One region of the Mesorhizobium sp. ESP7-2 genome, then DNA from elsewhere that is predicted to be linked to it. Evidence: predicted binding sites of a transcription regulator. Region 1 holds the regulator's gene; each other region holds the start of a gene.
What was found. The regulator HrcA, encoded in region 1, represses chaperone genes, less so after heat shock. The targets are predictions, from matches to a motif close to GTTAGCACTCNCNNNNNGNGAGTGCTAAC.

Region 1 (10,184 bases):
GGTTTCCGGCATCACCGGCTTCAGCACGCGTTCGCGCACGAGGTGGCGGGTGACTTCGCTTTCGGCCTTGTTGAGATACCAGTCGATCAGCCGGCGGATTTCGGCGCGCTGCATCGGGTCCTCGGCGAACAGCCGCTTGTCGCGCTTCAGCACGCCGCGCGTCTCGTCGAGATATTCCGAGATGACCGTCGCACCGATGATCGGCACGTCACCCTCGGCCAGCAGGATCGGCAGCGTGCCGGCCGGATTCAGCGCCAAGAACTCCTTGCGGCGCGTCCACGGCTTTTCCTCGATCAGCGCCAGCTCCTCGCCATACTCGCCAAAGGCGAGGCGGACGAAGCGGCAGGTGGCGAACATGGGATGGTGGAAAAGCGTCAGCATGGTTCCGCGATGATAAAGCGCACTGGTTCAGAATCCGGAATTCGCGCATCGCGCTCGTCCCAGGTGTGGCGAATTCCGGATTGCCACACTGGCGAATCGCAAGGCGCACCGGTAAGTCTTGGCCGCCCGGTTAGCGGGCCGTCAGGGGTGTTGCGACCTATAGGGGGACTTCGGCGCCATGACAAGCAAGCCATTCCGTTAGCCGTCACGCCAACGCCGAGGTAGAAATGGAAAGCCAGACCATCGTCGAAGCCCTGCTGCTTGGCCTGCTGGAGGGGTTGACCGAATTCATCCCGGTGTCCTCGACCGGCCATATCCTGCTCGCCGGCCATTTCCTCGGCTTCCAGTCGACCGGCAAGGCCTTCGAGATCCTGATCCAGCTCGGCGCCATCCTGGCCATCCTCAGCGTCTATTTCCGCCGCCTGTGGCAGATGCTGCTCGACCTGCCGCATGACCGGCTGACGCGGCACTTCGTCATCGGCATCCTGATCGCCTTCCTGCCGGCGGCGATCATAGGCGCGCTGGCGCACGACTTCATCAAGACGGTGCTGTTCGACTCGCCACGACTGATCTGCATCATGCTGATCATCGGCGGCGTGGTGCTGCTGGTGGTCGACCGCATGAACCTCAAGCCGGTCTACCGCGACGTCGAGCGCTTCCCGACCAGGCTTTACCTGCAGATCGGGCTGTTCCAGTGCCTGTCGCTGATCCCCGGCACGTCGCGCTCCGGTTCGACCATCGTCGGCGCGCTGCTTCTGGGCGTCGACAAGCGGGCGGCGGCGGAATTTTCCTTCTTCCTCGCCATTCCGACCATGGTCGGCGCCTTCGCCTTCGATCTGTTCAAGAACCGTAACGTGCTGACTTCTGCCGACCTGCCGATCATCGCCATCGGCTTCGTCGCCGCCTTCGTCACGGCGCTGTTCGTGGTCCGCTTCCTGCTCGATTACGTCTCGCGCAACGGCTACTCGCTGTTCGGCTGGTGGCGGCTGGTGGTGGGGGTTGTCGGGTTGGTGGCGCTGATGGTTTGGGGGTGATTGCAAGGGCAATCGCGTCGGTTTGAATAGGCGCGTTAACAGAAGTTTGCGCTGCCCCTCACCTGCCTGCCGGCATCCTCTCCCCGTATAGGGACGGGGAGAGGGGCGCTGTCATCTGCGATTTCGCCAATTACAACGGTTGCAAGAAGGGCGCAGTCGCTGCGGCCGCTCCCTTCTCCCCGTCACTATACGGGGAGAAGTGCCCGGCAGGGCGATGAGGGGCGGCACCGCCTTTTGTAATCTAGCTCCTCCCATAAAACGCATTCGGGACATGCACCGGCCACCGCCAGGGCAGCACGGCAACCATGTCGAAGCGCATCGACAGCCTGCCATAGTCCGGCTGGCGCGACAGCCAGATGTCGGCCGCACCCTCGATGCGGCGCTCCGATTCGTGACCGATCGCCTCCATGGCCTCGATCAGCGTGCGGCGCGCCTTGACCTCGACGAACAGGACGAGGTCGCCGCGCCGCGCGATCAGGTCGATCTCGCCGAAGCGCGTGCGATGGCGGCGCGCCAGGATGCGGTAGCCCTTCAGCATCAGCGCGGCAGCCGCCAGCCATTCGCCGCGATGGCCGCGCCGGTAGGCCTTCTGGCGGCTGGCGCTCGGGCGCTCAGCCACCGCCGGCTCCGGAACTTTGCTCGACCATGATCTCTGGACAAACGAAACCGTTTGTCCGAGAAAACCGGGCTCCACTTTTTGGGGTCATGGCCTGTCCCTGAGTTCCAGCAGCCGCCGATAGAGCGCCTGTTTCTGGCCGCCGGTCATTTTCGCGGCCTCCGCCGCCGCCTTGGAGGCCGGCATTTCGGCGGCGAGGGACAAAAGCAGACGGTCGATGTCTTCAGGTTCCTCGGCCTTGGCCTCGGCGGGACCGATGCAAACGACGATCTCGCCCTTCGGCGTATCGGCGGCCGCATAATGGTCGGCGAGCGCCCGCAGCGTGCCGGTGCGCATCTCCTCGAAGGTCTTGGTCAATTCCCGGCCGATGGCGGCTTTGCGTTCGCCTCCAAGCGCCTCGACCATGGCGCCGAGCGATTCGGCGAGCCGGCGCGGCGATTCGAAGAAGATCAGCGTCGCCGGCACTGCTTTCAACGCTTCCAGCCGCGACAGCCGCTGGCCAACCTTGACCGGCAAGAAGCCGGCGAACAGGAAGGCGTCGGACGGCAGGCCGGATGCGGTGAGCGCGGCAAGCGGCGCCGAGGGCCCGGGAATCGGCACGACGCGAATGCCATGGTCGAGCGCCTCGCCGACCAGCCTGTAGCCGGGATCGGAGACCAGCGGCGTGCCGGCATCGGAAATCAGCGCCACGCTCTGGCCTGCTTCGAGTGCCGCGATCAGTTTCGGCCCGGCCTCGCCGGCATTGTGTTCATGATAGGCTGATGTGCGGCGGCGAATGCCGTAGCGGTCGAGCAGCACGCGCGACACGCGCGTATCCTCGCAGGCGACGATGTCGGCGGCGGCCAGCGTCTCCAGGGCGCGCAGCGTGATGTCGGCGAGGTTGCCGATCGGCGTCGCCACCAGATACAGCGCCGGATCGAGCGGACGGGCCGCGATCTCGGTCTGCCCGACCACATAGCTGCGCTTGCCCGTCTCGCCAGTCACCAATGTCGTCTCCGTTCAGGCCTGTTTGGCCTGCCAAATCCTGTTTGGCATGGCTGGCGCCGGCTTGCAAAACTCACACCGATGTAAGGCAATCGCCATTCCTTCGCCACAGTAGGGAACGAAACCGGTCTTGGCAGATTTAGCCCCTGATTCCGAAGGGAGGGCAGGATGGACAGCCTGACGATACAGGACGCTTTCGAGCCCTATTATGCCGGCCGCAGCCGGATGGCCGCACGCCAGGACAAGCGGCTGCCAGCCCGGAACGAGACCAGCCTGACCAAGCAGGCCGCGAGTGCCTTGCCGACAGACGTCAGGCTTTCCGACAACAAACCCGACAGCACGACGGAGCACTGACCGGACGATGCCCAATCGCTTCGATATCTTCATCACCCGTCTTGAAACGAAAAACGCCCGCAACGGCGCACCCTTGCCCTCTTTGGGCGACCAGCACCGCGGCCGCCGCGACAAGGACAACGCCAAGCCAGTCCGCTCCGGAGAGTCCCACGCCGAGAAGGAGCGCGGAAAGCACCGCCACAAACACGACGCCTGATCTGGCTCGGATCGGCGAGGCGGCCGCCGAAGGCGGAGAGGCGAACGTCGGGCCGGGCGCTCAGTCCAGATATCGTGAAACGCGGGCCTTCAGAAGCGCTATCAGCTCGGGGTCCATGAACTCGTAGTCGTCCGCTATGTCGAGGCAGATCACCTTGGCCGCCTTCAGGCCGGCCTTGAATTTCTTCTGCAATTTCGTGCGGTGGATTTTCTCCATGACAAAGATGATATCGGCCCATGCGACCAGCTCATGCGTCAGCTGGATTTCGGCATCGTGATTGGTGCCGGCCGAGGCGACTTCGATGTCGCGCCGCGTGGAAAACACCTGCTCGGCGGTCGGGCTGCGCAAGCGGTTCTGGCTGCAGACGAAGAGAATGTTTTTCAAGGGTTTACCGTGCTAGGTCCGCCACCACGGCGTCGAGCACGATCATGCCGGCCGGTGTTGCGCGCAGGCGGGCATTGCCTATCGGCGCCACCAGCCCCTCGCCCTGCAGCACCGACAGCCGCGCCGTGGACAAGCCGCGTCCGGAAAAGGCCTCGTAGCGGGAGAGGTCGATGCCTTCAGCGAGCCGCAGCCCCATCAGCAGGAACTCGTCCGCCTCTTCCGAGCGCGTCAGGAGCTCGCCGCCGGTGATGCCATGGCCCTTGGCCTCGACCAGATTGGCCCAGGTTTCCGGCATCCGTTCGGCGATGGTCACCACCCGATGTCCGTTCTCGACGAAGCGGCCATGCGCGCCGGGGCCGACGCCGATATATTCGCCGTAGCGCCAGTAGGTCAGATTGTGCCGGCTCTCGGCGCCCGGCCTGGCGTGGTTGGAAATCTCGTAGGCCGGCATGCCGTGCGCCGACGTGATTTCCTGCGTCAACGCGTATAGGTCGGCGGCGTGATCGTTGTCGGGAATGACGAATTTCTTCGCCGCGTGCAGCGCGTGGAAGGGCGTGCCTTCCTCGATGGTCAGCTGGTAGAGCGACAGGTGGTCGGCGGCATGGCCGATCGCCTGTTCGAGCTCCGCCTGCCAATCCTGTGGCGTCTGCCCGGGGCGCGCATAGATCAGGTCGAAGGACAGGCGCGGAAAGATTTCGCGCGCGAGCCCGATGGCGTGCAAGGCTTCCTCGACATTGTGCAGCCGGCCGAGAAAGCGCAAATCCTTGTCGTTCAACGCCTGCACGCCGAGCGAGACGCGGTTGACGCCTGCCGCCCGGTAGCCACGGAAACGCTCCGCCTCGACCGAGGACGGGTTGGCCTCGAGCGTCACCTCGATGCCGTCGGGCACAGTCCAGTTCCTGGCCACCGCGTCGAGAACCCTGGCCACCGTTTCAGGCTTCATCAGCGACGGCGTGCCGCCGCCGAGAAAAATGCTGGTCACTTCGCGCGGTCCGGTCCGCTGGCGCATCGTTTCCAGCTCGGTCTCGAAGGCGGCGGCAAAGCGCTCCTGGTCGACCGGCTGGTGGCGGACATGGCTGTTGAAGTCGCAATAGGGGCACTTGGCCGCGCAGAACGGCCAATGCACGTAGACGCCGAAGCCGGGACTGCGGTCGAGCAGCATGCTCATGCCTGTCCCAATCTCGCTTGGGCGAATTTCTGGAAGGCGCGCGCGCGGTGCGACAGCGCCGTCGCCTGGCCGGGTTTCCAGCCGTGTTTTTCCTCCGCGCTCATCTCGCCGAAGGTTTTGTCGAAGCCATTGGGCAGGAACACCGGATCGTAGCCGAAACCGAGCTCGCCGCGCGGCGGCCAGACCAGCGTGCCCTCGGCCTCGCCGCGATAATATTCGGCCTCGCCGTCGGGAAAGGCGAGGCAGATGACGGCGACGAAGCGGCCCGTGCGCCGTTCGGGCGTGGCCGCGCCGACTTCCTGCAGCGCCACTTCGGTGCGCTGCATGGCCATGGCGAAATCGCGCGATCCGTCCGGCGTCTCGGCCCAGTTCGCGGTATAGACGCCGGGCGCGCCGTCGAGCGCGTCGACGCAGAGGCCGGAATCGTCCGACAGCGCCGGCAGGCCGGTCGCCTTCGCGGCGGCGAAGGCCTTGATGTAGGCGTTTTCCTCGAAGGTGGTGCCGGTTTCGTCCGGTTCGGGCAGGCCATACGTCTTGGCCGATTTCGCCTCGAAGCCGAACGGACCCATCAGGTCGGCGAATTCGCGCAGCTTGCCTTCGTTGTGGCTGGCGACGACGATCTTCTTGCCATCGAGTGAATGCATCAAAGGCCCCAGATTCTTGGCTCGGCGAACTCGATCGAATTGCCCGAGGGGTCGCGTATATAGATCGAACGGCCACCTTGCGGCCATTCGAATTCGCTTTCGATGGCGATTTTCTTCGCCTGGAGATGGGCTCTCCAGCCGTCGATTTCAGCGGCGGTCGCGGCAAAGCACAGATGGCCTTCGCCGATAGCGCCGTGCGGCGGCACTTTCAGCCTCGCGTCCGGTGCGGGCGGAATTTTGGTCGCCTCGGCGTTGAAGACGAGCAGAACGCCCGGACCGCAGCGGAAGAAGAGGTGGCGGCCGTCGACCTTGCCGAGCGGTTCGAGGCCGAGGACGTCAGTGTAGAAGTGCTCAGCGGCGTCGAGGTCGGAGACGTAGAGGGCCGATTCCAGGATGGCGGAGGGTATCACGAGGCGCGCCCCTCTGCCCTGCCGGGGATCTCCCCCACTAGGGGGGAGACCAGCGGCCATCGCGGCCTTCGCCAATCATTTGCGTTGCAGGATTGAGTGGAGCGCCGAAGGTGCCAATCTCCCCCCATGTGGGGGAGATGTCCGGCAGGACAGAGAGGGGCGCTCAAGCTCGACATTTCGAAATTACGCCACCGCCATCTGCTGCAGGCTGACCAGCCGGGAAATGCCCTTCTTGGCCAGGCCCATAAGCGCCGCGAACTGGTCCTCGGAGAAAGGTTCGCCTTCGGCGGTGCCCTGGATCTCGACGATGCCGCCCTTGCCGGTCATGACGAAATTGGCGTCGGTGCCGGCCGAGGAATCCTCGACATAGTCGAGGTCGATGACCGGCTGGCCGTCATGGATGCCGCAGGAAATCGCCGCGACATGGTCCTTCAGCACTTTCGAAACGCTGGCCATCTGCCGCGCTTCCATCCAGCGCAGGCAATCATACAGCGCCACCCAGCCGCCGGTGATCGAAGCGGTGCGGGTGCCGCCATCAGCCTGGATGACATCGCAGTCGACGGTGATCTGCTGTTCGCCCAGCGCCTGCAGATCGACCACGGCGCGCAGCGAACGGCCGATCAGGCGCTGGATTTCCAGTGTGCGGCCGCCCTGTTTGCCGGCGGAGGCCTCGCGGCGCATGCGCTCGCCGGTCGAACGCGGCAGCATGCCGTATTCGGCTGTCACCCAGCCCTTGCCGGAATTGCGCATCCAGCCCGGCACCTTCTCCTCGAGGCTGGCGGTGCACAGGACATGGGTGTCGCCGAACTTCACCAGGCACGAGCCTTCTGCGTGCTTGGAGACGCCGCGCTCGAAGGATATGGCGCGCATTTCGTCGAATTGGCGTTTGGAGGGGCGCATTCGGCCTGCTTTCTTGTCATTTTTTGAATCGTGGCCGGCTTTTAGACGCAAGGGGGGCAGCGCGCAAAGGAAAACGGACCGGTGATCTGGCACAGACACCGGGGTGATCCGACACGGACACCGGGATGATCCGACACAGACACCGGTTGCGCGCGGCCCACCGAAGTCTATATCCTTGAACCGGAGGTTTTTGGCCGAATGACCAAGGCAGTCGATCCCGCGTCGCAGTCGCCCGCGCTTCAATCGCTCGACATGCGCTCGCGCGACATCTTCCGGCGCATCGTCGATTCCTATCTGAGGGACGGCGAGCCCGTGGGCTCGCGCAGCCTGTCGCGCATCCTGCCGTCCTCGCTGTCGCCGGCCACCATCCGCAACGTGATGAGCGATCTCGAGCATCTCGGCCTGATCTACGCGCCGCATATTTCGGCCGGGCGTCTGCCGACGCAGGCCGGCTTGCGCTTCTTCGTCGATGCCTTCATGGAGCTCGGCGACCTTTCCGACGAGGAGCGCCGCACCATCGAAGCGCAGGTGCGGGCCTCCGGCTCGGGCGCGACGCTGGAGCACATGCTGACCGAGGCCAGCCAGATGCTGTCGGGCATGTCGCGCGGCGCCGGCCTGGTGCTGGCGGCCAAGAACGAGGTGGCGCTGAAGCATATCGAGTTCATCCAGCTCGAGCCGATCAAGGCGCTTGCCGTGCTGGTGTCGCAGAATGGCGACGTCGAGAACCGCGTCGTCGACCTGCCGGCCGGCATCACCGTTTCGCAATTGCACGAGGCTTCGAATTTCCTCAACGCGCATATTCGCGGCCGCACGCTGGCCGAGGCTCGGACCGAGATCGCCCGCATCAAGGAAGAAACGAGGGCGGCGCTCGACACGCTGTCGCAGGACCTCGTCGAGAAGGGACTGGCTGTGTGGGCGGGCGCCGAAAGCGGGCTGCCGGCACGGCTCATCGTACGCGGCCGCGCCAATCTGCTCGAAAACGTCACCGCCCAGGCCGACATCGAATTGCTGCGGCATTTGTTCGAGGACATGGAGACGCAGGACGGACTGATCCAATTGCTCGACCTGGCCGAGGAGGGATCGGGCGTGCGCATCTTCATCGGTTCGGAAAACAAGCTGTTCTCGCTGTCGGGCTCGTCGCTGGTGGTGGCGCCCTATCGCGACAAGGACGCCCGCGTCGTCGGCGCCCTCGGCGTCATCGGCCCGACCCGGCTCAACTATGCCCGCATCGTGCCGATGGTTGATTATACGGCGCAGCTGATATCGCGCATGCTTCGCTAGGTGTATTGATATTCGGGTGAAGCCGGCCTGCAAACGGTGGCTTCCTGCGCTTCCGGTGCCCACGTACTTAAGTACGCTCCGCTCCGGTTCTCGTAAGCCACCGTTTTCGACTCGGCCTGACCCGAATCTCGACACCTTTGGTGCGACACCGAAGGACCGGCTGCAAAGGAGAAAAAGAATGGCGCTGGAATCATTCAAGGCCCAGATCAGCCTGCTGCTCGAAGAGATGGTCAACCAGCCGGAGGACCAGCACGAAATTCAGGAACAGCTGCGCGAAAAACTGCGGGAAATGCGCGCCATGGGGCTGCCGTTGCCGGCCGATCTCGTGGAACTGGAAAAACGCCTGGACGACGATTTTTACGCCGCCGGGACCTGATTCCAGAAGTTTGCTCACCGTGCGTGACGGAACCCACGGACAAACCGATCGTTGATTTCTCCCACGACCCACTGGAGGAAGTGATGCGATTGGCCGGACTGGCGATGTCCGCACTGTTTCTCACGACCGCGGCTCTCGCCCAGCAGGCCGATCAGCCCGTGCTCAAAGGCCCGGCAGCCTTCGGCGACTGGCGCGCGGACAAGCCCGGCGTGCGCCGGTTGATCAAGCCGGAAGACTTGCCGAGGCCCTATGTCACCAAATCCGCTTCGAACAGCGCCGGCCTGACGGATAGGCCGCAAGACGCCAAGCCACAACTGCCGCCCGGCTTTTCGGCGGAACTCGTCGCGTCCGGCATCGACAATCCGCGTGTGGTGCGCGTCGCGCCGAACGGCGACCTGTTCGTCGCCGACAGCGAAGCCAACCAGGTCCGTGTCTACCGGCTGACGAACGGAAGCGCGAAAGCCGCGGAGAAAAGCATCTTCGCCGGCGGCCTCAACCGGCCCTACGGCATCGCCTTCTATCCGCCCGGCAATGACCCGCAATGGGTCTATGTCGCCAACAGCGACAGCATCGTGCGCTTCGCCTATCGCAATGGCGACCTGAAGGCCTCGGGCGAGCCGCAAACCATCGTCGACAACATTCCGGCGAATCACCATTGGACCCGCGACATCGCCTTCTCGCCCGACGGCAAGACACTTTACCTCTCCGTCGGCTCCGGCTCGAATATCGCCGAGGACATGGGCAAGAGACCCAGAGGCGGGCTCGACGCCTGGGTCAAGTCGAAGCCGCTCGGCGCCAGTTGGGGCGCCGAGGCGGGCCGGGCCGAGGTGCGGGCCTTCGACCCCGACGGCAAGAATGGACGCATCGTCGCCACCGGGCTGCGCAACTGTTCGGGCATGACCGTGCAGCCGGCGACCGGTGCGCTGTGGTGCGTCGTCAACGAGCGCGATGCGCTCGGCGACAATACGCCCGCCGAATACGCGACGACGGTCAGGGAAGGCGCCTTCTATGGCTGGCCCTGGTATTACATCGGCAACAATGAGGACCCGCGCCACAAGGGCGCGCGTCCCGACCTCGCCGGCAAGGCGACGACTCCAGACGTGCTGATGCAGGCGCATTCGGCGCCGCTCAACATCGCTTTCTACGACGGCAAAAGTTTTCCCGCCGAGTATCAAGGCGATGCCTTCGTGGCCCTGCACGGCTCGTGGAATCGCGGCAACAGGACCGGTTACAAGGTCGTTCGCCTTCTATTCAAGGACGGCAAGCCGACCGGCGAATACGAGGATTTCATGACCGGCTTCGTCGTCTCAAATGGCGAGGTCTGGGGCCGGCCGGTTGGCGTGGCGGTGGCCAAGGACGGGGCGCTGATCGTCACCGAGGACGGCAACGGCACGATCTGGCGCGTGACTTATAGTGACGGATGGTCCTGATCCGTCTATTGGCAGCCCTGGCCCCC
Region 2 (10,184 bases), on a different contig from region 1:
TCGTCGACATCGCCGCGACCGTGCTGAAACGCGCGACCGCCGCGGCAATGGCGGTATTGCCGGCCAGCGGATCGGGCGTCGATTTCTTGGCGATTACCGCGTCCGTGCCGTTCGGGCCGGTGATGCCGTTGCAAGGCTGGCTGGGCGCCGCCGCCGAGTTGTAGTTCACGCCGATCGCCGAGATGGACGTGCCGCAGGGAACGGTCACGGTGTTGTTCGACGACACCGTGCATTTGGGCGCGGTGATCTTGGTGCCACCCGAGAGCGTGATGCCGGTCTGGGTGCCGTCCAGCGCCAGCATGCAGCCGGGGGTCTGCGCCTGCGCGCCGAGTTCGGCGACGGCATTGGCATAGATCTGCAATTGCTGGCGGTCGTTGAGCACGCGCGCCAGAAGCAGTTGTTTCTGGGTGCGAATCGACACCGAGACGGCATTCATGCCGGAAGTCTTGGGAGAGGTGACCAGCGCCGCCTGGACATCGGCGGCCGGGACGCCGTTGAGCGTGGCGACATTGACCGCCGCCGCCGTCATCAGGTCGGTCGATTTCGTCGCATTGTAGGCGAGAGCGCCGGCATAGGCTGCAAGGTCTGCCGTGCGCTGGTTGCCGGCCCGCTCGACCAGCGCGCCGCCATATTCCGTGACGAGCGCCGCCATGCCGATGAGCACCGGCAAGAGCAGCGCTGACATAATGAGGACGTTGCCATCACGGTTACGCACAAACCGGCGGAGTATTTGCATCGATGAAGACCCTGCACGCGCGAGGAGCTCAACTGTGCCGATTAGTAGGCGTGAATGTCTTAAAAATTCTTGTCCGACAAATCGCACAATGATCAGGGGCGTTTGATCAAAGTGCTGATTTAATTGAAGAATTGCACAAAGTTTAGGCAGTCGGTTGGAGCGGCACGGCAGCGTTGCCCATCAAGGGCGGATTGCCAGGCGCTCAAGCCTTCGAACCGAGACAACGAAAAAGGGCGACCTTTCGGCCGCCCTTTCGATAATATTGCGAGGATGGCTGGATTAGAAGTCCATACCGCCACTCAAGCCCGCTTGCGGGCTTGAGCAATGTGAGTTGATGGGCGTGCTTTATGGACTTCTTAGAAGTCCATGCCGCCCATGCCGCCCATGCCGCCGCCGCCCATGCCGCCAGGCATGCCGCCGGCGCCAGAGTCCTTCTTCGGAGCTTCGGCGATCATGGCTTCGGTGGTGACGAGCAGGCCGGCGACCGAGGCCGCGTCCTGGAGGGCCGTGCGCACGACCTTGACCGGATCGACGATACCCATGACGATCATGTCGCCATATTCGCCGGTCTGGGCGTTGTAGCCGAAGGTCGCGCCCTTGTTCTCGAGGATCTTGCCGGCAACGATCGATGCTTCCGCACCGGCGTTGGCCGCGATCTGGCGGGCCGGAGCCTGCAGCGCACGACGAACGATGTTGATGCCAGCGGCCTGGTCGGCATTGGCGCCGGCAGCCTTGATGTTGGCCGAAGCGCGCAGCAGGGCAACGCCACCGCCTGCAACGATGCCTTCTTCCACGGCCGCGCGGGTCGCGTTGAGGGCGTCATCGACGCGGTCCTTCTTTTCCTTGACTTCGACTTCCGTCGCACCGCCGACGCGGATCACGGCAACGCCGCCGGCGAGCTTCGCCAGACGTTCCTGCAGCTTCTCCTTGTCGTAGTCCGAGGTGGTCTCCTCGATCTGCTGCTTGATCTGGGCGACGCGGCCCTGGATCTCTGCCTTCTTGCCCGCGCCGTCGACGATGGTGGTGTTCTCCTTGGAGATCGACACCTTCTTGGCGCGGCCGAGCATGTTGAGGCCGACGTTCTCGAGCTTGATGCCGAGGTCTTCCGAGATGACCTGGCCACCGGTCAGGATGGCGATGTCTTCCAGCATGGCCTTGCGGCGATCACCGAAGCCCGGCGCCTTGACGGCGGCGATCTTGAGGCCGCCACGCAGCTTGTTGACGACCAGCGTGGCCAGGGCCTCGCCTTCGACGTCTTCCGAGATGATGAGCAGCGGCTTCGAGGTCTGCACGACTGCTTCGAGGACCGGCAGCATGGCCTGCAGGTTGGAGAGCTTCTTCTCGTGCAGGAGGATGTAGACGTCCTCCAGTTCGGCAACCATCTTGTCGGCGTTGGTCACGAAGTAGGGCGAGAGGTAGCCGCGGTCGAACTGCATGCCTTCGACGACTTCGAGTTCGGTCTCGGCGGTCTTGGCTTCCTCGACCGTGATGACGCCTTCATTGCCGACCTTCTGCATCGCTTCCGCGATCATCTTGCCGACCGACTCGTCGCCATTGGCCGAGATCGTGCCGACCTGGGCGACTTCCTCGGAGGTCTTGATCTTCTTGGCGGCCTTGCCGAGAGCGGCGACCACCTCGGTGACGGCCAGATCGATGCCGCGCTTCAGGTCCATCGGGTTCATGCCGGCGGCAACCGACTTGTGGCCTTCCTGGACGATCGACTGCGCCAGAACGGTCGCGGTCGTGGTGCCGTCGCCGGCGATGTCGTTGGTCTTCGAAGCAACTTCGCGGACCATCTGCGCGCCCATGTTCTCGAACTTGTCTTCAAGCTCGATTTCCTTGGCGACGGTGACGCCGTCCTTGGTGATGCGCGGGGCGCCGAACGACTTGTCGATGACGACGTTGCGGCCCTTGGGACCGAGCGTGACCTTCACCGCGTCGGCGAGGATGTTGACGCCGCGCAGCATGCGCTCGCGGGCGTCACGGGAGAATTTTACGTCTTTGGCAGCCATGTTTTAGCTCCTGGCAGGGGCTCGGATAGAGCCTGAAAAATTCAAGTTGAAGGTGAGGCCGATGATCAGCCGATGATGCCCATGATGTCGGATTCCTTCATGATCAGAAGGTCTTCGCCATTGAGCTTGACTTCGGTGCCCGACCACTTGCCGAACAGGATGCGGTCGCCGGCCTTGACGTCCAGCGGGACCAGCTTGCCAGCTTCGTCGCGGGCGCCGGAGCCGACGGCGATGATCTCGCCTTCCTGCGGCTTTTCCTTTGCCGTGTCCGGGATGATGATCCCGCCGGCGGTCTTGGATTCGGATTCGACCCGGCGAACGACCACGCGGTCATGAAGCGGGCGGAACTTCGACTTTGCCATTTTTTCTTCCTCGATGAGAACGGTGAGAAACAGTTCCTCCGTCCGGCGGCGCCGGACACATAGTTAGCACTCACCAATGGCGAGTGCTAACGTGGCGCTGAAATAGGCCGACGATCTGCGAGAGTCAAGGCGCGCCACAGGAGGCGGTCGTAGGAAATTTTCATGCGCTGCATCGTCGCGGAGAATGTGGCGGTTACTGGCCGCAAAAGCGAAAGAATTTCGCTAGGTCGTTCAGCGCCTCGGCGACCGCAGTACCAAAAGCGGGCATCGCTCGGCGAGCCCGTAGCTGCCGGTTGGAACAATGCGGACGTTACTGAAGAACGCTTCCGCCTCGCTGATGAGTGCCATGGGCGGCGCAAAACTGTAGATGGCCGGCGAGTTCCGATAGACATCGATAGTGGCGATGACCGGCAATTCCCAGCCCGTACGCGCCGAGAGTTCCAGGCGATCAGGGAACAGTGCATCGAACCTTTCCGCGATCGTCTTTACTGGAATTGCATGGTCGGGAGCGGGGCCCGTCGCGGCCATGGCGACGCGCCATTTGAGCTCGTGGAAAGTGGAGACACCGCCAGAAAGCGCAAGCGCTTGCACCGCTGCCGGATCGTCCGGTGTCTCGGGACGGGCAAAGATGCGCAGGCCCGCGCGCCCGTCAGAATGCAGCACGCTGGCAATCGCCGCGAACAGCGCCTCGCGCACGGCTGAAAAGCCTAGCGCCGACAGGCAGCCGTCGCCGATCACCGCATCGACGCTTGCGCGCGAAACCGGTAGGTCGAGCCAGTCGCAGTTGATGGCCTTTCGCGACGCTGTATCACCTGGCCAGATTCCGGCGATCATGTCGGAGGATTCATCGACGGCCATCATGGTCGCGCCGAGCCCGGCGAGTTCCGGCGTCACGCCGAGCAGAACGACATGTGCCTCCGAAAGGTAGAGTTCGCGCTGGTAGGTTTCCACAGCTTCGCCAGGCGGCCGCAGCGGTGGCCCGAGCAACTCCCAGTGCCGTCGAATGGCATTCCAATGGTCGGTCATCCCTGGCCCCAACCAGCATTGTGTTCAGACGCATAATCGAAGACGCTAATGAAACCAAGTGCGGGGGGCACATGACACGCATCGCGGTTATTACGCATGAGTTCGACAGGTTCGAACGCCGGCGTGGCCCGCTGTTGCGCCGCGACAGTCCCTACATGCTCTTTGATCCGCTGGAAGAACTGAAGCGGCGCGGCCATTCCGTCCGCATACTCTCAGGAACGTCGGCGAAGCCCGAAGCAGACATAGCGGTGCTGCATGTCGATGCGACCGTGACGCCGCCCGAATATGTCGAATACGCGCGCGCTTTTCCGTTCTGCCTGAACATCGGGGCAGCCGACATCTCCAAGCGCCTAATCAGCGGCGCCGTCATCGGCAGGGACGACGACTGGCCAGGTCCGGTCATCGTCAAGAGCAATCTCAACAATCTGGGAATGCGGGAACAGTCGCTTAACCGGCGATCGCGACGTGCCGGAAAGCCGGAGCCATTTCCCGGTGCCGAGCTTATCGAGGGCTACCGCGTCTGTACGTCCCTTTCGGATGTTGCGCCTGCGGTGTTCGACCGCGGGGATCTCGTCGTCGAAAAATTCATTCCCGAGCCGGAACCGGACGGCTTTGGCGCCCGCTTCTGGATATTTTGCGGGGAGCGCGAGCGCTGCACCCGCCATGTTTCGTCGCAAAGCCTGGTCAAAGGCGACGACACGATCCGTCGTGAGCCGGTTCCGGTTCCCGAGGAGCTTCGTGCGCTGAGGCGCGAGCTTGGCTTTGACTATGGCAAGTTCGATTTTGTCATGCATGAGGGCAGGGCGGTGCTGCTTGACGCCAATAAGACACCAGGCGGTGCCCGCAATCTTTCCGCCTTTCTCGCCGCCGGCAACGCCAATCTGGCCGACGGTTTCGAAGGCCTCATCCGCCGGGCGAGATAGTCTCCAGCCGGCATTGGTCAGAGGAACAACCGCAACTGGGTGTGGATGATCGCGCGGTAATCCTCGATGGTCCGGCGGCTTTCCGCGTCGCTCTGCGCAAGCGCCAGGCGCACGACGCCGCCGGCGAGCTGGAAGATCAGCACAACCATGCGTTCGAACTGCTCGTGCTTGTCCGGCTCGAGCAAGGCAATGACATGGTCGCAGAACATCTTGGCTTGATGCCGGGTTTCGGCGATGTCGAGATTCTTGAGTGCCTTGTCGGCCTGGATGGCGTTCTGCAGATCCTGGATGGCCGGATCGCCGGCGACACGGCCGAAATAGTCGTCAAGCAGCCGGTCGGCCGCGGCGATGATGTCCCTGGCTTCTCTGACATCGGCGATAATCGCCGTCAATCGCGCCCGGCTGACCTCGGAAAACCGCTCATAGAGCATTGCCAGGATCGCCGACTTGTTGGGGAAGTAATGGTAGACGGTGGCGATCGGTCCGCCCGCCAGCATGCCGACCTCCTTCATGGTGACGGCGTCGATGCCCTTCTCGCCGATCAGCCGCATGGTGGTCGACAGGATAGCGTCGATGCGCTCGCGGCTGCGCTCCTGCTTGGGTCTGCGCCTCGGCTCGGTGGCCGTTCGACTTGCTTGCGTCATGCACCGATCTTTCGCACGGGTTCTCAAATTCCGGTTGACATGAAATATGATCAAGTATCAGTTTCTGAAATGCTGACAGAGTGTCAGCATTTCTGCCGCGCGGCAAGGACGTTGGGAGGGCGCCTTTGACTTCGACAAGCACCAGTCTTCAGGGCGATGGCGACTGGCTGGTTGGCAACCCGACCGGCGGACAGCTTGCGTCGGCCTTGTGGATCGGGTCGGTCGGCCTGCTCATCCTCGGCCTGCAGCCCGTCCTGCTCGGAGCCCTCTACACCGAGGGCCATGTCAGCGGCGACGAACTGGCACTGGTCGCCACCGCCGAGATGATCGCCATCGCGATCGGCTCGGCGATCGTTGCGATGCTGCTCTCCGCCCACAAGATGCGCTGGAAAAGCGCGGTCCTCCTGCTGCTGCTGGCGCTGGCCAATGTGTGGACCGCCTATGCCGCCGGCGCCAGCACGCTGATGGCGGCGCGCGCGCTGGCCGGCCTTGCCGAAGGCGGCCTCGTCGCGATCGCCACCGAACTGATCGCCCGCTCGCGGCGCGCCGAACGCATCGGCGGCTATTTCGTCACCATTCAGACGCTGGCGCAATGCGCCCTTGCGCTGCTGCTGGCGCTCTATGTCATCCCCGCCGCCGGATCGGCGGGGGGCTTCCTCGTTCTTGCCGTCGTCTGTGTGGCGTCGCTGGTGGTCGCCTTCGCGGTCCCCGCCGATTATGCCGACCTGCCGAAGGAAGAAAACCTCGCCAATGTGCTGACGGTTCCTTCGATCACCGCGCTGTTGTCGGTTTTCTGCTACTTCATGTTCTTCGGCGCGGTCTGGGCCTTTCTGGAGCCGCTCGGCGCGCAATTCGGCATCGACGGCCGCACCGTCGGGCTGATCGTCTCGGCCAGCCTCGCCGTGCAGGTGCTGGGCGCGATGACGGCGACCGTGTTCGAGGCGCGCATCGACTATCGCCTCGCCATCGCGGCGATCGGTATCGTCGCGCTTGTCGCCTCGCTCGTCCTTGCCAGCGGACCTGGCCTCACGACATTCTGGGTCGCCGCCCTGGTCATGGGTTTTATCCTGCTGTTCATCGTGCCCTACCAGATCCGGCTGGCGATCACCGCCGACGAAAGGCGCACCGCCGTGCTGCTGGTGCCGGCCGCCCAGCTTTTCGGCCTGGCGATCGGGCCGGTCGCCGCGTCGCTGCTCATCGACGGCAAGGATTTTCGCCCGGTGCCGGAATTCGCCGCCGCAAGCGCTGTCGCCAGCGTGGCGTTGCTCGGCCTGTTTGTACTCGTCGTACGGCGTCGCCGGGTTGTTGCGTGAGCACCATGTCGAACAACTGGAGCAACTGGTCGGGCTTTGTCACGGCCGAGCCGCGGCTGCTTGCCCGCCCCGCCGATGCCGGCGAACTCGGCGACCTCATTCGCACCGCACCCGGCCCGGTCCGCGTCGTCGGCGCCGGTCACTCCTTCACGCCATTGGTGAAGTCGCAAGGCACCATCCTGTCGCTGGAGAAGCTGGAAGGGCTGGTCTCGCATGACGCGAAAAGAAATCAGGCGCGCGTACGGGCAGGGACGCGGCTTGGTTCGCTCATGCGCATCCTGCAGGGCATCGGCCAGGGCCTGCCCAACATGGGCGACATCGACCGCCAGGCGATAGGCGGCGCGCTGGGCACGGCTACCCATGGTTCGGGGCCGACGCTCGGCGCCTACCACACGCAGCTGGAAACGGTGCGGATCGTCGACGGGCTCGGCAAGGTCCGCGAATTCAAGCGGGAAGGGGACCAGGAGACGATCCATGCCATCGGCGTCGCCCTCGGTGCCTTCGGTGTGCTCAGCGAAGTGACGCTGAACAACATCGCGAGCTACCGGCTGCGGCGCCGCAAATGGGTGCTGCCGATAGGCGACATGCTGCGCGATTTCGAAACGATGATGGCCGCGCACCGGTCGGCCGAATTCTATTACATTCCCTTCTCCGGCTACGCGCAGTTCATCGCCAGCGACTTCAGCACCGAAGCCACGACGATGCGCCCGACCGACGACGACGAGGGCTCCTTGCGCACGTTGCGCCGCTTGCGCACCGGGCTTGCCTGGCTGCCGTCGCTGCGCCGCAGGTTGATCCGCGGCGCCGTCGCCAAGGTGCCGGCCGAGGACTATGTGCAGGACTGGCTCAACGTCTACGCCAGCGACCGGCAGACCAGGTTCAACGAAATGGAATATCACCTTCCCTTCGAGGAGGGGCCGAAGGTGCTGGCCGAAATCATCGAACTGACGGAAAAGCATTTTCCGGAGGTCTATTTCCCGATGGAAGTGCGGTCGGTGGCATCGGACGAATTCTGGCTCTCGCCCTTTCATAAAAGGCTCACCTGTTCGATCGCCATCCACCACGATGCGGCGAACGATCCGTTGCCGTTCATGCGTGCGGCCGAGCCGATCTTCCGCAGATATGGCGGCAGGCCGCACTGGGGCAAGATGCACAGCCTGAAAGCTGCCGATCTGAAAAAGCTCTATCCGCGCTGGAACGATGCGATGGCGGTGCGCCGCGACATCGATCCGCAAAACCGCTTCGTCTCGCCCTACATGGCCGACCTGTTCGGCATCGAACCCAGTCCTTTTGGTATCTAACGATGACGGCGTATTTCGCCACGCTTTCGGATGCGCTGAAGCAGGCGGGCATCTTCCAACCCTGCCTGCTGCTCGACCGCGATCGGCTGGATGGCAACATCGCCCTGGTGAAAGAGAGGCTTGATGCCAGCCTTGCCGTACGGCTGGTCGACAAGTCGCTCGCTTGCCTGCCGCTGCTCTCCCATATCGGCAAGGCGCTTGGAACCCAACGCTTCATGACCTTCCATCCGCCGATCAGCGAGGCGGTGTTGAACGCGTTTCCGGATGCGGATCTCCTCTACGGCAAACCGATGCCGGTCGGGGCGGCAAGGGCGGTGCTTTCCAGAGGCGATGCGGCCTGGTCGCGGGTATGCTGGCTGATCGATACACAGGAGAGGCTGGCGGAGTATGGCGCGCTCGCGGCCGAGCTCGGCGTCGAGCTGCGCATCGCTTTCGAAATCGATGTCGGACTGCATCGTGGCGGCTTCGCCGATCCGGAGGCTTTGTCGCAGGCTCTGACGGCACTGCCGGCTCACAAGGGGCTGCGCTGCGAAGGCGTCATGGCCTATGAGGCGCATGCGCCGCACATACCCGGCCTGTTCGGCGGACCTGCCAAGGCGTTGGCGCAAGCCTCGGAACGGGCCGCCGCTTTCGTGGCGCGCCTCGGCATGAACCAGCGCCATATCTTGAATATCGGCGGCAGCAAGACCGCGCTGCTTCATCATGACGGCACCGCCAACGAAGTGTCGATGGGCTCGGCCTTCGTGCTGCCCCGCGATTTCGACACGCCCGGTCTCGGTGGCTTCCAGCCGGCCGCCTTCATCGCGACGCCAATTCTGAAAGTGGTCGAGCCGATGCTGCCCGGCCCGCCTGCGGTCTCGCGTCTGCTCCAGGCGCTCGGCCGGTTTCCGCGCAAGGGCTGCTATCTCTATAGCGGCAAATGGATGGCCGAACCGGTGTTTCCCGAAGGCATGGAGACGAACGGTCTGCTTGGCCTGTCCTCCAACCAGCAATTCATGTCCCTGCCCGCCGAGGCCGTCGTCAGGCCGGGCGACTACGCATTCCTGCGGCCGACGCAGAGCGAAGCCGTGCTGCAGCAGCTCGGGCCGATCGCGGTGCTTTCCGGTGGCAGGATCGTCGACCGCTGGCCGGTGCTGCCGATGGGGTGATGGCTGTCGTCTCGGCGTCGCCATTGGCGCCTGCATCTGCGATGTCGTCATTCCAGGGTCTGCGCGCGTCACTGCGCTCCCGGCTCCGCACAAGAATGACGAAGTTGTGAGGCGCCTCATTGCAAACGATTTTATTGACTCAGTCAACTAAATGACTGATCCTGTCCAGGACAGGAGGAATCCCCATGACGATCCACGACCATCCCGGCAAGGAACGCATCGACGCGATGCGCGCCTTCAACCGCTTCTACACCCGCCAGATCGGTGTGCTCGACGAAGGCTGGCTGAAAAGCACCTTTTCGCTTACCGAGGCGCGGGTGCTCTATGAGCTTGCCCATCGCGACGGGCTCGTCGCCAGCGACCTGGTGCGCGATCTCGGCCTTGACCCCGGCTATGTCAGCCGTTTGCTCAAAAAATTCGAGGAGCGCGGTCTGGTCGAGCGCGAAGCCACCGAGGCGGACGCGCGCCGCGCCTCGATCGCGCTGACGCCGGCGGGCAGGCAAGCCTTCGCGCCGCTCAACCAGGATTCGCACGACCAGGTGCGCGCGCTACTCGATCGCCTGGCGCCCGTCGATCAGGATCGGCTGGTCAAGGCCATGCGCATCGTCCAGGACCTGCTCGGCGACAGACCCGAACCCAAGGTGCCTTACATCCTGCGGCCGCTGCAGGTTGGCGACATCGGCTGGGTCACGCGCCGCCAGGGCATGCTCTACGCCCAG
Region 3 (10,184 bases), on a different contig from region 1:
GAAAGTCGGAAGAAGATGCCCTGTCGGACTTGGCAGCACGGCACGTCCATCGAACCGTGCTGCCTTGATCAAGAAGGCAAGTTCGTCAGCCGGCGGGTTTGTACGCGCCCGCAGCCTTTTTGGCGGCCGCGAGCACTGCCTTCATATCGAGTTCTTCCAGTACAACCATCTCGGTCAGCGAGCCGCTCGCTCGCACCGCAAGGGACATGCCAATCCCCGCTGACTGGTCCGGCACCTCGCCATTGACAACGACGTCATAGATGCCGCGCGTGAACATCACGCTGCTCACCTTGCCGCCAACGCTTTCAAAAAGCGCCTTGACCGCAGCCTGCCTGTCCGAGCCTTGCATCAATCCTTTGGCGGCATGAGGCGCATAGTTTGCCAAGATAATCACTTTCATGGGTATTTCCTCCAAATGTCATTGTCTCGTGCTGCTCCATAATTCGAGCGGCACGGAGTGATTTATTTTTCGGAACAATCGCAGGCGCCCCCGGGACGCGTTGGCGGCCAAGGGCTCGCTGCCGGACAAATATGCTCTCAAGCTAATATGATGACAATACCGGACACTCCGACACTGCCGACAGGAAGTTGTCTGGCTGGAACACGCTCGGCCAACGGCATCGAGCTCGCGCCGTTGACGCGCGATGTGGTCTGAGGTTGAACGGCCAGTAGCGGCGCGGCCTTACATCGGGCGCTTGGGTTCGCCCTTTTGTGGCGTTGCCGTATCTGAATCGGATTTCTTGTGCTTGTCGGCGGCAATCCTGCGGATGCGGTCGAAGCGGCTTTCCTCGGTCGTCTCGGTCGTGACGACTGTCTCTGGCTTCTGTGCGAACAGGATCATGGATCGATCTCCTGGGCTAGAGGCCTGCGCACCGGGAGAAGATCCCCCGGCGGTAATATCGAACTTCAGTGAGCAGCCGGCGCCGCCGGATTGAGGCAGGCCTGGAAAGCGGCTTCGATGAAGCCACCCCGCAGGTCGACTGAATCCTTAGTAGCCGCCCATGCCGCCACCACCACCCGCCGGTGCCGCATCCTTCGGCGGGATTTCGGTGATCATCGCTTCGGCGGTTATCAGCAAGGCCGCGATCGAGCCGGCGTCCTGCAATGCCGTGCGCACCACCTTCGCCGGGTCGACGATCCCAGCCTTGATCATGTCGACATAGACCTCGTTCTGGGCGTCGAAGCCCTGATTGTGGTCCTTGCTGTCGGCGAGCTTGCCGACAACGATCGAGCCCTCGACGCCGGAATTCTCGGCGATCTGGCGGATCGGCGCCTCAAGCGCGCGAAGCACGATGGAGATGCCGGCGGTGACATCGGCATTGGCGCCGTTCAGGCCTGATAGCGCCGACCGGGCACGAAGCAGGGCGACGCCGCCGCCTGGCACGATGCCTTCTTCCACGGCCGCACGCGTGGCGTTCAGCGCGTCGTCGATGCGGTCCTTCTTTTCCTTCACTTCCGATTCGGTGGCGCCGCCGACGCGGATCACGGCAACGCCGCCTGACAGCTTTGCCAGCCGCTCCTGGAGCTTTTCCTTGTCGTAGTCCGAGGTCGTCTCCTCGATCTGGCCCTTGATCTGGGCGACGCGCGCCTGGATGGTCGCCTTGGTGCCCGCGCCGTCGATGATCGTGGTGGTGTCCTTGTCGATCAGCACGCGCTTGGCGCGGCCGAGCATCTCGATGGTGACGTTTTCAAGCTTGATGCCGAGATCCTCGGAAATCATCTGGCCCGAAGAGAGCACCGCGATGTCTTCCAGCATCGCCTTACGACGGTCGCCGAAGCCCGGTGCCTTGACGGCCGCGACCTTGAGGCCGCCGCGCAGCTTGTTCACGACCAGGGTGGCGAGGGCCTCGCCTTCGACGTCCTCGGCAATGATCAGCAGCGGCCTGCCGCCCTGCACCACCGCTTCGAGGATCGGCAGCATCGCCTGCAGATTGCCGAGTTTTTTCTCGTGGATGAGGATGTAGGGGTCCTCGAGTTCAGCGCGCATCTTGTCGGCATTGGTGACGAAGTAGGGGCTGAGATAGCCGCGGTCGAACTGCATGCCTTCGACGACGTCGAGTTCGGTGTCGGCGGTCTTGGCTTCCTCGACGGTGATGACGCCGTCATTGCCGACCTTGTTCATCGCCTTGGCGATCATTTCGCCGACACTGGCGTCGCCATTGGCGGCAATGGTGCCGACCTGCGCGATCTCGGCCGACGACTTGACCTTCTTGGCCTTCGCCTTGATTTCCCCGACGACGGCGGCGACGGCCTGGTCGATGCCGCGTTTCAAATCCATCGGGTTCATGCCGGCGGCGACCAGCTTGGCGCCTTCGCGCAGGATCGAAGCGGCCAGCACCGTGGCTGTCGTGGTGCCGTCACCGGCGAGGTCATTGGTCTTCGAGGCCACTTCGCGCACCATCTGCGCGCCCATGTTCTCGAACTTGTCCGCAAGCTCGATTTCCTTGGCAACGGCGACGCCGTCCTTGGTGATGCGCGGGGCGCCATAAGCCTTGTCGATGATGACGTTGCGGCCCTTGGGACCCAGAGTCACCTTCACCGCATTGGCGAGGATTTCGACGCCGCACAGCATGCGGTCACGCGCATCGGTGGAGAATTTGATTTCCTTGGCAGACATGATTCTTATCCGTTTCGAGTTTGAGGGGGCCAGTCGCCGCGCCGAACGCGCGGCGCTCCAGTCAGGCGGCCTTCTTGGCTTCGACAGCCCTTTCGATGACGCCCATAATGTCGGCTTCCTTCATGATCAGCAGGTCTTCGCCGTCGATCCTGACCTCCGTCCCCGACCATTTGCCGAACAGAACCAAGTCGCCGGCCTTGACGTCGAGCGGAACGAGCGCGCCCTTTTCGTCGCGTGCCCCCGGACCGACGGCAATGACTTCGCCTTCCTGCGGCTTTTCCTTGGCATTGTCGGGAATGATAATGCCGCCCTTGGATTTAGTATCGCCTTCGGCGCGCCGGATGACGACGCGGTCGTGGAGTGGACGGAACTTCATGAGAACTTCTTTCTGGGGCCGGCATAGGCGACCGCGCCCTCTCCTATAGGCGGTTTGGCACTCGATAGATAGGAGTGCCAAAATTTATCGTGAGACGAATTAAATATTAGAAGTATTATTTCAGCGCTCGGTTTCTCCACGCCGGCAAGGGCCCAAATAATTCGAAAGATTGAATTTTTCCTGCCGAGCCCCTATTTATCTGACAAGTTCGTTTTCACGATTTCAGCATGAAGGAGATTTGTTCGATGGCCGATGGCAATCACACTCTGATGGAAAAAGCCCAAGCCCGCTTTGTCGACAAGCAGAAGAAGACGGCCGAGCACAACAAGGCAACCGCTGAATACGTGTCCGAGGCGCGGGCCAGGGAGATCAAGACGAAACGGCTGAGAGAGCTGCGGCTGGCCAAGGAAGAAGCCGACCGCATGGCGGAAGCCCAGAACCCGACACCGAAGAAGAAACGGGCGGTAAAGAAGGCCTAGAAATTCCAGGAAAGTGCGGCGGTTTCGCTCGCGCGGGCAAAGAGCGTTCAGCCCTCATGCCGCGGCGCTGTGCCCTTTCACTTGCCCCTCGGCCTTGAAGATGCGGAACGTGTTGCGGCCTGCGGCCTTGGCGGCATAGAGCGCGGTGTCGGCCTGCATGAACAGGTCGCAGGGCTGACCGGCCTCGGCGAAGGCAATGCCGACCGAGGCGCCCAATCTGAGCGACTGGCCTCGGACGGGAAGCGGCTTGGCCATCGCCTCGATGAGGTGGCGCGCCATGCCGGAGACGGCGGCTCGATCGAGATGCGGCCCAAGCAGCACCGCGAACTCGTCGCCGCCGACGCGCGCCACCAGCTCCGCCCCGCCGCAACCGCCGGTAAGGCGTTCTGCCGCCGCCTTCAGGCACTCGTCGCCGACGACATGGCCGAAGGTGTCGTTGACGGCCTTGAAGCCGTCGAGGTCGATCAAAAGGAGCGCGCCGACGGGTCGGCCCTCCTCCGCATGCCCGAGCCGCGCCTGGAAGCGGGCGCGGTTGGCAAGCCCGGTCATGGCGTCGAATTCGGCCAGATAGCGCATCCGGTCCGAGAGGATTTTTTCCTCGGTGATGTCCTGCTTCATGCCGAAGATGCGCACGGGCATATCAGCCTCGCACTCGACGGTGGCGGTGATGCGGATCCAGCGGCAATGGCCGGCCACGGTCGTGATCTCGGCATCGAGGGTGAATCCGCTGCGCTCGGCGATGGCACGGCCGCGCAGACTATCCAGTGCCTTGCGCGATTCAGCCGGATAGCACTTGATGATCTCGCCGCGGTCGAGCACCGAGCCGCGCGGCAAGTCGAACAGGTCGTAGACCACATCGGTCCAGGTAAGTCGCTCGTCGGGCAGGCTGCATTCCCACACGCCGATGCGCGCCGCGGCCGACGCCCGGTCGAAGATCTTGCGGCTGTGGGCAAGCGAAACATCCTGACTGGCGATCAGCGCCGCCTGCGCCGCAAGTTCCGCCTCGAGCCTGGCGATGGTTGCGGCATCGCTGCGGCGGTTGTAGGCGCTGCCTTGCCCCACCCGCTTGCCGGGTAGCGAGGCCGGGTCTTTCGGAGTGCAGGATGTATCGGGCATGGAGGAACTCCTGGCGGGCGACCACCATGGCGCAACAGCCCTTAAAACTTCGCTGACGGCAGGCCTGGTTTTGATGGAGCGATTGTCGAATTCGGCGCCGCCCCTCATCTGCCTGCCGGCATCCTCTCCCCGTATAGGGACGGGGAGAGGGGCGCTTATTGATGGCTTCGCCAATCGCCAACGTTGCAAAAGAGGGCGCCGAGGTCGCGGCCGCCCCTTCTCCCCGTCACTATACGGGGAGAAGTGCCCGGCAGGGCGATGAGGGGCAGCGCCACCGCTCGGAATGGCGTGGTGGAATGGAGGAGCTTATCCAACACTTTTCCCCTTGAACCCACACCCGATCTGGCCTAGCCTTGAATGAGAAAAGGTTTTTCCAGACATTTCCGATCGGGCTCGGCCGCGTGCCGGGCGTTGTTTCGGACAATAAGGGAAAACCTTTTCCCAGATAAGGATTCTCGGCCCGATGGCATCGGACGATCAGCCAGTTCCGGTCTTTCCCAAGCCCGTCACCTTGCGTGACGTGGCCGCCCGGGCCGGCGTCAGCGTCGCCACCGCCTCGAAGGCGCTCAACGACCAGGGGCGGATGACCGCCGAGACCCGCGAGCGCATCCGCGACACGGCGCGCAGCCTGGGGTTTCGTCCCAACAGCCTGGCGCAGAGCCTGCTGAGGCGGCGCTCCTTCACCGTCGGCCTGCTCACCAACGATACCTATGGCCGTTTCTCGCTGCCGCTGATGTCGGGCATATCTGACGCGCTGGTCGATGCCGGCGTCTCGGTGTTCCTGTGCAATGTCGAGGAGGATCCGCGCCTCGGCCAGCTTCATGTCGAGGCCATGCTCGACAAGCGCGTCGACGGCATCATCGCCACCGGCAAGCGCATCGACCGCCATCTGCCGGTCGACCTGTCCAATCTGCATGTCCCGGTGATCTATGCCTTCACCCAGCCCGATCCCGACGCCGTCGCCTTCGTTTCCGACGATGCCGGTGGCGCGCGGCTGGCGATCGAGCATTTCTGCCGGCTCGGCCGCAAGCGCATCGCCCATGTCACCGGCCCGGCGAGCTTTGCCGTGGTGCACGAACGGGCGCAGGCCTATCGCGCCGCGCTGACCGAAAACGGCCTGCCTGCCATCGAGCCGCTGCTCGGCGCCTGGTCGGAAGCCTGGGGACATGAGGCCGTGGCAAAACTGTTCGACACCAACGGCGAAAAACCGGACGCTGTCTTCTGCGGCAACGATCAGATCGCGCGCGGCGTCATCGATGCTCTGCGGGAACGAGGCCTCGGCGTGCCCAATGATGTCGGCGTCATCGGCTTCGACAATTGGGAGATCGTGGCCGAGGCGACCCGCCCGCCGCTGACCTCCATCGACATGAACCTGGCAGCGCTTGGACGCGAGGCCGGGCTGACCCTGCTTTCCCTGGTTGGCGGCAAGCCCGCCACGCCGGGCATTCGAAAACTGCCGTGCCGGCTGGTGGTGCGGCAGTCCTGCGGCCGCCTGTCAAATGGCTGAGAAAGACGGCTAAGAACGAAACGCCGCGATTGGCGGCAAGCCGCGCATCGCGGCCAATGTGGAGGAGGAGAACATGAGGACTTTGATTGCCAAACTGGCCCTGACGGCTGCCGCTCTGGGCTGCGGCCTGCAATTTGCCGCCGCCGAGACCGCCAACATCTGGGTACGTGCCGACGGCTCGAACTTCATGCCGAAGATCGTCGACGCCTTCAACAAGGCGAACAAGGACCAGGTCAAGCTCGACATCATCCCCAATGCCGAGATCATCCCGAAATATGGCGCGGCCGCCGCCGGCGGCACGGCGCCCGACGCGTTGTCGCTCGACCTGATCTACACGCCCTCCTTCGCCGCCGCCGGCCAGCTGGAGGACATCACCGACTGGGCGAAATCCCTGCCCTATTTCGCCAGCCTGTCGCCGGCGCATGTGAAGACCGGCACCTACAAGGACCATATTTACGGCCTGCCCTTCTCGGCCGACGCCTCGGTGCTGATCTGGAACAAGAAGCTGTTCAAGCAGGCCGGCCTCGACCCCGAGAAAGGTCCCACCAACTGGGCCGAGATCGAAGCCGACGCCGAGAAGGTCAACGCGCTTGGCGGCAACATCAAGGGCTTTTATTTCTCCGGCAATTGCGGCGGCTGCAACATCTTCACCTTCACGCCGCTGATCTGGGCCTCGGGCGGCGACATCCTGTCGGAGGACGGCTCGAAGGCGACGCTGGACAGCCCGCAGCTGCGCGGCGCCATCGATCTCTACCGCTCCATGGTCAAGAAGGATCTGGTGCCGGCGGGAGCCCAGACCGACACCGGCGCCAATTTCTTTGCCGCCTTCGCCGCCGGCAATATCGGCATCTCTCCCTCCGGCGCCTTCGCCATCGGCGCGCTCAACACGCAATATCCCAATGTCGACTACGGCGTCACCTTCCTGCCGGGCAAGGATGGCAACTGGTCGTCCTTTGCCGGCGGCGACAATTTCGTCGTCACCAAGGGCACCAAGAAACTCGCCGTGGTGAAGGAGTTCCTGGACTTCGCCTATTCGCTCGAAGGCCAGACCATCCTCGCCAAATACGGCAGCCTGCCGGTGCGCGGCGACATCGCCAAGGACGCGCTCAAAGATCTCGACCCGCGCTACCAGATCGCCGCCGAAGCCATGGCCAAGGGCAAGACGCCCTATTCCGTGGTGTTCAACGACCTGATCAACTCCGCCAATGGCCCGTGGACGCAGATGATCAACGAGGTCTTCTTCGGCGACGACGTCGACGGCGCGATCGCCAATGCACAGGAAACCATGCAGTCGATCATCGACCAGGCGCCGCAGAAGTAGCGCGCGCCTGTCCGGCCGCCCGCCTGTCTCCCTGGGCGGGCGGCCGGGAATTTGCATCGCTAACGACAGGGCTAATAGCGTTGAGACAAGACCCCCTCATCCGGCCGCTACGCGGCCACCTTCTCCCCGCTGGGGAGAAGAGGCTGGCGCCCGTGCCGGCGCCCTCCTCTCCCCTCGGGGAGAGGTCGGATTGCCCCGAATTGCCCTTCGCAATTCGGTTGGCAATCCGGGTGAGGGGGTACTTGGCCGATGCCCTAACAGCATCGAGCGCTCGGCCATGACCACCCTCACCGCAACCACCGCCCCGCCCCGCGTCCGCAAACTCGTCGGCACCGGGCGCCGGCAATGGGTCGGCCTGCTCTATGTCGCGCCGGCGGTGGCATTGGTCATGCTGTTCTTCGTCATTCCGCTCGGCATGACGGCGTGGATGTCGCTGCACAACTGGCCGCTGATGGGCGAGCACTCCTTCATCGGCCTCGGCAATTACTGGGCGATCCTGCGCGACACCAGATTCTGGAACGCGCTGAGATTCACCGGCTACTACACGGTGGTCGTCACCATCGCGATCTTCGCCGTCGCCTTTCCGCTGGCGATCTTCATCGAGCGGCCGCGCCCGTTCACCAATCTCTACCGCACCATGTTCTTCATGCCGGCGGTGGTCGGCTTTGCCTCGGCGAGCCTGCTTTGGTCGTGGCTGCTCAACGTCGATTCCGGCCTGTTCAGCCCGGCCGCCTACGACCTCGGCCTGATCGACAAGAAATTCAACCTGCTCGCCACCTTCCAGCCGGCCTTCTGGTCGATCATCGCCATGGTGGTGTGGAAGGTCGCCGGCTTCACCATGATCATCCTGATGACCGGCCTGCAATCGATCCCGCAGGACCTGCAGGAGGCCGCCGTCATCGACGGCGCCGGGCCGTTCGCCCGGTTCAGGGCAATCACGCTGCCGCTGATGCGCCGCACACTGGCGCTGGCGCTGATCCTGTCGGTCGCGGGCTCGATCCTTGCCTTCGACCAGTTCTACATCATCCTGCGCGGCGGCCCGCGCAACCAGACGCTGACGGCGGTGTACTGGATCTTCAACCAGTCCTTCGTGTCGTTCAAGCTCGGCTACGGCGCAGCACTTTCGATGGTGCTGCTGGTGATCCTGGTGACGCTCAGCCTCGTCCAGCTCTGGCTGTTGCGCAAGCCCGAGGGGCTCGACTGATGGCGCAGGCGATGTCAGACACAGGCAAGCTCGCGGCTCGCTTGGCCAGGCATTCCATCGGCATCATTGCCTCGGTGCTGTTCGTGGCGCCGATCGTGTGGACGGTGCTGTCGGCCTTCAAGCCGGCGCAGGAGGCCCGCCTGCCACCGCTGCCGCCATGGCCGACGACGGGATTCTCGCTCGAAAACTACGCCACGTTGAACAGCTTCGGCGACGGGCTGTGGGTCTCGGCCCAGAACAGCATCTACGTCTCGGTGATGACCGTTATATTGTCGGTCATCGTCAGCGTGCTCGCCGGCTACGGTTTTTCGCGGTTTCGGTTTCCCCTGAAGGATCTGTTCTTCGTCCTCATCCTGTCGACGATCATGATCCCGTTCCAGTCGATCCTGACGCCGATCTTCCTGGTGCTGACCAAGCTTGGCCTGCACAACACGCTGACCGGCCTGGTCGGCGTCTATGTGACGCTGCAGCTGCCGTTCTCGATCTTCATGATGCGCAACGCCTTCGACGCGGTGCCGCGCGAGATCGAGGAGGCCGCGCGCATGGACGGCGCCGGCAACGCCACCATGCTCATTAAGGTGATGCTGCCGCTGGTCTGGCCGGGCGTCGTCACCATCGCGCTGTTTGCCTTCCTCGGCGCCTGGAACGAATTCCTCGCGGCCCTGGTGCTGATGACCGACCAATCCAAATTCACGCTGCCGGTGATGATGACAGCGCTTCAGTCGGGCCGCTTCGGCGCCATCGACTGGGGCGCCGTGCAGGCGGGCGTCACCGTGATGATGGTGCCGTGCCTGGTCCTGTTCCTGGCTTTGCAGCGCTTCTACATCCGCGGCCTGATGGCCGGGGCCGTCAAATAACAGATCGAATGGAGTGAGTTCATGACCGGATCGCAAACCGCAAAGACGGCTAGAACGGGCAAGCCGAAGCTCGCCTTCCGTCCGCTGCCGGTGCCGCAGGTCGACGTGCACGGCTTCTGGGGCGACCGCGCCGAGGCGGTGGCGACGCGCACCGCCGACATCCTTTACGACCGCTGCGTGGAGGCGCGCATGCTCGAGCAGATCGACCCCGACCGCCCCTCGCCCGGCATCGTCATTCCGTTCCATTCGCCTTCGCCCGACGAGGCCGCCTCCCCCGGCTTCACCGGTTCGACCGTGACCACGCAGATGTTCTGGGATTCCGATCTCGGCAAGACGATCGAGACCGCGGCCTATTCGCTCTACCGGCGCAAGAACCCTGAACTGGAGAAGAAGATCGACGCCGTCATCGACATGTACGGCAGGCTGCAGCAGGAGGACGGCTATCTCTCCAGCTGGTATCAGCGCATCCAGCTCGGCAAGCGCTGGACCAATCTGCGCGATTGCCACGAGCTCTACTGCGCCGGCCACCTGATCGAAGGCGCGGTCGCCTACTACCAGGCGACCGGCAAGCGCAAACTGCTCGACATCATGTGCCGCTACGCCGACCACATCGCCTCGGTACTGGGCCCCGAGCCCGGCAAGAAGAAGGGCTATTGCGGCCATGAGGAGATCGAGCTGGCGCTGGTCAAGCTGGCGCGGGTAACCGG

Region 2: a site for HrcA is predicted at 3,173-3,201, ahead of groES (co-chaperone GroES). Genes of this name have one in related genera too.
Region 3: a site for HrcA is predicted at 3,047-3,075, ahead of LB543_RS06475 (co-chaperone GroES). Genes of this name have one in related genera too.

The regions. Positions count from the first base shown of each region.
Region 1 is NZ_JAIUGQ010000034.1:55,624-65,807, reverse strand. It holds gene LB543_RS25660 (glutathione S-transferase family protein) at 1-381, opposite strand, end outside; gene LB543_RS25655 (undecaprenyl-diphosphate phosphatase) at 609-1,415, shown strand; gene LB543_RS25650 (YraN family protein) at 1,657-2,034, opposite strand; gene rsmI (16S rRNA (cytidine(1402)-2'-O)-methyltransferase) at 2,119-3,015, opposite strand; gene LB543_RS25640 (hypothetical protein) at 3,184-3,369, shown strand; gene LB543_RS25635 (hypothetical protein) at 3,377-3,565, shown strand; gene LB543_RS25630 (low molecular weight protein tyrosine phosphatase family protein) at 3,626-3,949, opposite strand; gene hemW (radical SAM family heme chaperone HemW) at 3,954-5,117, opposite strand; gene rdgB (RdgB/HAM1 family non-canonical purine NTP pyrophosphatase) at 5,114-5,761, opposite strand; gene LB543_RS25615 (VOC family protein) at 5,761-6,171, opposite strand; gene rph (ribonuclease PH) at 6,355-7,071, opposite strand; gene hrcA (heat-inducible transcriptional repressor HrcA) at 7,270-8,352, shown strand; gene LB543_RS25600 (hypothetical protein) at 8,531-8,728, shown strand; gene LB543_RS25595 (PQQ-dependent sugar dehydrogenase) at 8,812-10,158, shown strand.
Region 2 is NZ_JAIUGQ010000001.1:122,932-133,115, forward strand. It holds gene LB543_RS00685 (pilus assembly protein TadG-related protein) at 1-736, opposite strand, end outside; gene groL (chaperonin GroEL) at 1,093-2,748, opposite strand; gene groES (co-chaperone GroES) at 2,814-3,110, opposite strand; gene LB543_RS00700 (class I SAM-dependent methyltransferase) at 3,342-4,136, opposite strand; gene LB543_RS00705 (hypothetical protein) at 4,208-5,059, shown strand; gene LB543_RS00710 (TetR family transcriptional regulator) at 5,077-5,703, opposite strand; gene LB543_RS00715 (MFS transporter) at 5,829-7,016, shown strand; gene LB543_RS00720 (D-arabinono-1,4-lactone oxidase) at 7,022-8,317, shown strand; gene LB543_RS00725 (DSD1 family PLP-dependent enzyme) at 8,320-9,465, shown strand; gene LB543_RS00730 (helix-turn-helix domain-containing GNAT family N-acetyltransferase) at 9,651-10,184, shown strand, end outside.
Region 3 is NZ_JAIUGQ010000004.1:186,241-196,424, reverse strand. It holds gene LB543_RS06490 (GYD domain-containing protein) at 86-400, opposite strand; gene LB543_RS06485 (hypothetical protein) at 683-841, opposite strand; gene groL (chaperonin GroEL) at 989-2,617, opposite strand; gene LB543_RS06475 (co-chaperone GroES) at 2,679-2,993, opposite strand; gene LB543_RS06470 (hypothetical protein) at 3,239-3,472, shown strand; gene LB543_RS06465 (diguanylate cyclase domain-containing protein) at 3,527-4,588, opposite strand; gene LB543_RS06460 (LacI family DNA-binding transcriptional regulator) at 5,052-6,095, shown strand; gene LB543_RS06455 (ABC transporter substrate-binding protein) at 6,169-7,416, shown strand; gene LB543_RS06450 (carbohydrate ABC transporter permease) at 7,694-8,620, shown strand; gene LB543_RS06445 (carbohydrate ABC transporter permease) at 8,620-9,477, shown strand; gene LB543_RS06440 (glycoside hydrolase family 127 protein) at 9,499-10,184, shown strand, end outside.